Regions from separate parts of the Lactobacillus sp. ESL0259 genome, predicted to be linked through region 1. Evidence: riboswitches for the same ligand, from Rfam matches in the RefSeq annotation. Region 1 holds a riboswitch; the other holds the start of a gene.

Region 1 (2,208 bases):
TACCTTTTGCATTTGAAAAGTTTTTAGGTCAGCCATGATCCCGGCACCACCACCTGAATCTGTCCCAGCAATAGTTAAAACCTGGGGAAAAGAATTAATTTTTTCTGTCATCATGAAGTTCCTTAATCAAAATCAGCAATTTGCTTAATATCAGGGACTGTTACTTTGTACAAATAATCCATGAGGTACATACCAAAAGTACCTGGTCCAACTCCGGGATGATCTTGGACAACCATTTGACCCGCACAACTGAAAACTAAAGCACCTATCTGAGCCGCTTCAAACGGATCATCAGTGACTGCGGTAAAAGCTGTGACAATACTGGACAACATATCACCTGAGCCCACATGAGTTTTAAAAAGTGGTGAGCCGTTGTGAACATGAGCCAGTCTTTTACCGTCACTAATTGTATCTGTAGGACCGCTGGCAATGACCGTACAATGATATTTCTGAGCAGTTTTCATAGCAATATCATCAATATTACCAGAGCCGGAACCTGCATCGATGCCCTTTGAATTCCAGTTGAAGTCACCTAAGGCAGCGATCTCACCAATGTTGCCGCGAATAATACTGGTATGAAAATCCCATAAAAGCTTATCTGCGATTTTGTAGCGATATTCAACTGCACCAACCGCAACAGGATCAAATACTATCGGCTTGTTATATTGCCGTGCTAGGTCTTCTACCTTTTTAATATGATTGATTTGCTCTTTAGTTAAACAGCCAATATTAACTGCCACCGCGGAAGCCATTCGTACTATTTCTTCAGCTTCAGCGACTTCATTGCTCATAATTGGTGAAGCACCAATAGCATTAACTGCGTTCGCCACGTCTTGAACTGTCACAAAATTTGCGATGTTGAAAATAACGGGATTTTGCGCTCGTAATTTATCTAATAAGTCTAACTGCATTTTATTACTCCTAATTTAATATCCTTAAAATTTTTTACTAATAAAAAAGCCCTGGCACGTGGAAATGCCAAAGCTTAAGCGTTTTTGACACGTTCCTACGCAAGTATTAGCTTACAGGTTCAAAGGGTCTGAAATACTTTCATCTCAGCCAAAAAGGCACCCCTCGTGTTATCGCTTACAATTATAGCGTATTTTATTGCTTATGACAACGCTAGGTTAATAAAGATACTATCTGTTTATGTCATAAGTACTAGAATTTTAGTTATTATTAAAAATGTGCTAAAAAGCAAAAAAAGCATAGTGATTATAGTTAATTTTGAATAAAGTGTAGTTAGTAATAATTAACAGTTATTTAATTTGGAGGAAAGTAAATATGAAATTCACGGATGAGCTGCATGAAGTAGGGACGGCATTGTGGCATAAAAGTATGGTGCATCCCTTTATTAAGGAACTACAAAGTGGCGAACTCCCAATTGCAACTTTTAAATTTTATCTGTTGCAGGATCGCTATTATTTAAGAGAATTTAGCAAGTTGCATGAATTAATTGCGGCAAAAACGGATAATCAGGAAGTAAAGGAATTTTTACTGGCAGGGGCACAAGACTTAAAAGATGTCGAAATATCAGTGCGAGGCCATTTTTTTGAAGAATTAAACATAACTGCGTCTGAAATTGCTGAAACTCCGGTGGCGCCAACAGCTTATAACTACGTTAACCATATGCATATGACATTAAATCGATCTGGTGTTAAACCAGCGGTTGCAGCACTTTTACCATGTTACTGGCTCTATCAGGAAATTGGCCAAAAAATGGCAGAAAAGGGCTCACCGGTTTCTTATTATCAGGAATGGATTGATACTTATGATGGCGAATGGTATGGCGCCAACGTAGCAAAAATGCTGCATTTAACCAACTCTTTGGCTGAAAGTGCGACTAATGAAGAACTTGAGCAAATGCAAACTGCATTTGTACGCAGCAGCTATTATGAATTGCAGTTTTGGCAGATGGCTTATGAAAAACAAGATTGGAAGTAACTTTTGCAAAAAGTACTTTTATTTTGTAATAATGCAAATCGGAAATTGCAATTTTAAGTTGAATACCCTACTTGATTTGATAAATGCAATTTACAGCCTGCCAAAACTATTGGTAAAGATTGGAACGATGTGCTAGTTAATATTAAAAAACAAGAAAATTCTACTAAGCGGAGATACAATTAAATAAAGACAAAACAGATAGTGTTGTGATTTCCAATAAGCAGGTAATACAATCCACAGGTATAGAACTTGAATAGCACTACT
Region 2 (2,208 bases), on a different contig from region 1:
CGCGCTTCCAGCATGCGCCTTTCATCGACATGTTCCACAAAACTTTTACCAGTTTTTTGTTTGACCAAACTTGAAAAATAATTAGGATTAAAGCCAAAATGCTTGGCTGCATCATTAAGCGTAATGTTAGTAAAATGGGCATCAATATATTTTTCCAGATCCGTCTGTGCAAATTGATGACTTGTTGCTGGAGTGGAAGTTAAATTTTGATTTCTGACAGCAGAAACGAAAAGCAAAGTAAGTTCTGCCATGATAGCGTTACGGGTAAACAAGTCATAATTAAGATATTCATTAATTATCTTTTTAAGTAGATGGGCAGACTCTGACATTAAGGTTCCGTTTAGCCCTAATAATCTTTTTTGCTCAAAAGTGGTATTGATTTTTTTAAGCAATTTTTTCTCATAATTGTTCATTACGGTTAGGTTGTCAAAAAAGTTCCGGACATCTATATTAGGATCAAATTCAAGCTTAACTAAAATATCTTTACTACCAGGTTTTAATATTTCATAATTGCTCTTTTTCTGTAAAAAGATGATATTACCATCATTGAGCATAAAATCCTGACTATTGATTCTCACTTTAGTTGAACCTTTTGCCTCATACAGAATAGTCAGACCTGTTGTTTGGTAGCGATGAATTCCCGTATTACGATTTTCTAAAAAGGCTATAAACAAATCAAAGTTGCTGTTACCTGGTTTTATTTTCACTTCATTAGTATCAGACCTAGCCGCATCTATGATACTGGCTAAATATTGTTCCAATTTAACTGCTGCCATTTCTTTCACCTCTTATACAATTTTGGGGTTATATAGTTTTATTATATAGCAAATTTTCATCTTACTAATATAATTTTGTTATTTTACCTTTATCATTGCTACATGGGTAACGGAAAGTCCTTGTGCATCTAGACAACTAATTTTCTTTTCTGTATAATAAAATTTAACATTGGGGTGCCTGTAAAGGCTGAGATTAAACCCGCAGAACCTGCTATGGATAATGCCAGCGAAGGGAAAACGAAAGATTTTACATCGTCAGGCTATTATCCTGACGATTTTTTTGGTAACTAAATTGATTAAATTAAATAACCTAACATTTTCATATGATAAACAAAACCAAATTTTAACAGACATTAACTTAAATATTCCTACAAAGCAGTTTTCATTGTTAGTTGGACCAACTGGCTGTGGTAAATCTACCTTATTGAAAATAATAGCAAAGTTATATCCTGAATTTGCGGGACAACTAAGCGGCACTGTTACTCTGGGCGGGTTAAAGGCTGCTATGATGTTTCAAAATGCCAGTGAGCAATTTACTATGGCAACTCCTCGAGAAGAAATTATTTTTGCACTGGAAAACCTCTGCCTTAATAAGGCCCAGTATCTAAAACAGTTAAATGAAGCCGTTCAGTTTACCCAAATTGATTATTTACTTGATCAAAAAATTAACACATTATCTGGTGGTGAACAACAAAGAGTGGCATTAGCTGTCCTCATTGCAATGAATGTTGACCTGTTTTTACTTGATGAGCCTTTCGCCAGCTGTGATCCCGCTGCCCGCAAGTTCTTAATCGCTAAACTAGCACATCTGCGCGATCAAGGAAAAACAATCATCTTAAGTGACCATGTGCTAGCTGGTTATGAAGGAATCTGCGACAATCTTTTTCAATTTCAGGGTAAACGCCTGGTGCAGCTTTCTCAAGCAGAACAGGAAAAATTATTGCGAAAAAGTACGGATTCTAATTCCTATAATTTTTCCTTACCAAAGCAAAATGAGAAGTCATGCTTTACCCTGCAAGACGTTCAGATTAGGCAAAATCGTTTACTCTTAAAGCAGCAACAGTTAAAGATTGTCTCTGGTAAAACCACTCTGATTACAGGAGCTAACGGTGTGGGCAAAACTTCGCTTTTTAATGCTCTGACTAAAATGATCCCTTATTCAGGCAGCATCACCTACCACAACCGTGAAATTAATAAATTATCTACTCGTAAGTATTTGCTTCATGTAGGCCAAATATTTCAAACTGCGAGTGACCAGTTTATCAATGTCTCTGTTGCAGATGAAATTAACCTCAGCAAAAAAAAGCGGACTAATTCTTATTTTACTGATGATAAAATAGCTGCTGCGTTATCCTCTCTTGAACTTGATTCACTGCTTGATCATGTCGTATATTCATTATCCGGTGGGCAACAAAAGAAACTGCAAATCTTG

Evidence for each region. Region 1 has a riboswitch for thiamine pyrophosphate ahead of thiM (hydroxyethylthiazole kinase). Riboswitches for the same ligand answer to the same signal wherever they lie in the genome.
Region 2: it holds a riboswitch for thiamine pyrophosphate, as region 1 does, so the genes downstream of both, F5ESL0259_RS00705 (ATP-binding cassette domain-containing protein) here and thiM (hydroxyethylthiazole kinase) in region 1, are expected to answer to the same signal.

What each region holds. Positions count from the first base shown of each region.
Region 1 is NZ_REHP01000011.1:68,969-71,176, reverse strand. It holds gene thiD (bifunctional hydroxymethylpyrimidine kinase/phosphomethylpyrimidine kinase) at 1-111, opposite strand, end outside; gene thiM (hydroxyethylthiazole kinase) at 123-911, opposite strand; TPP riboswitch at 987-1,085, opposite strand; gene tenA (thiaminase II) at 1,285-1,944, shown strand.
Region 2 is NZ_REHP01000002.1:39,924-42,131, reverse strand. It holds gene F5ESL0259_RS00710 (helix-turn-helix transcriptional regulator) at 1-776, opposite strand, end outside; TPP riboswitch at 937-1,028, shown strand; gene F5ESL0259_RS00705 (ATP-binding cassette domain-containing protein) at 1,069-2,208, shown strand, end outside.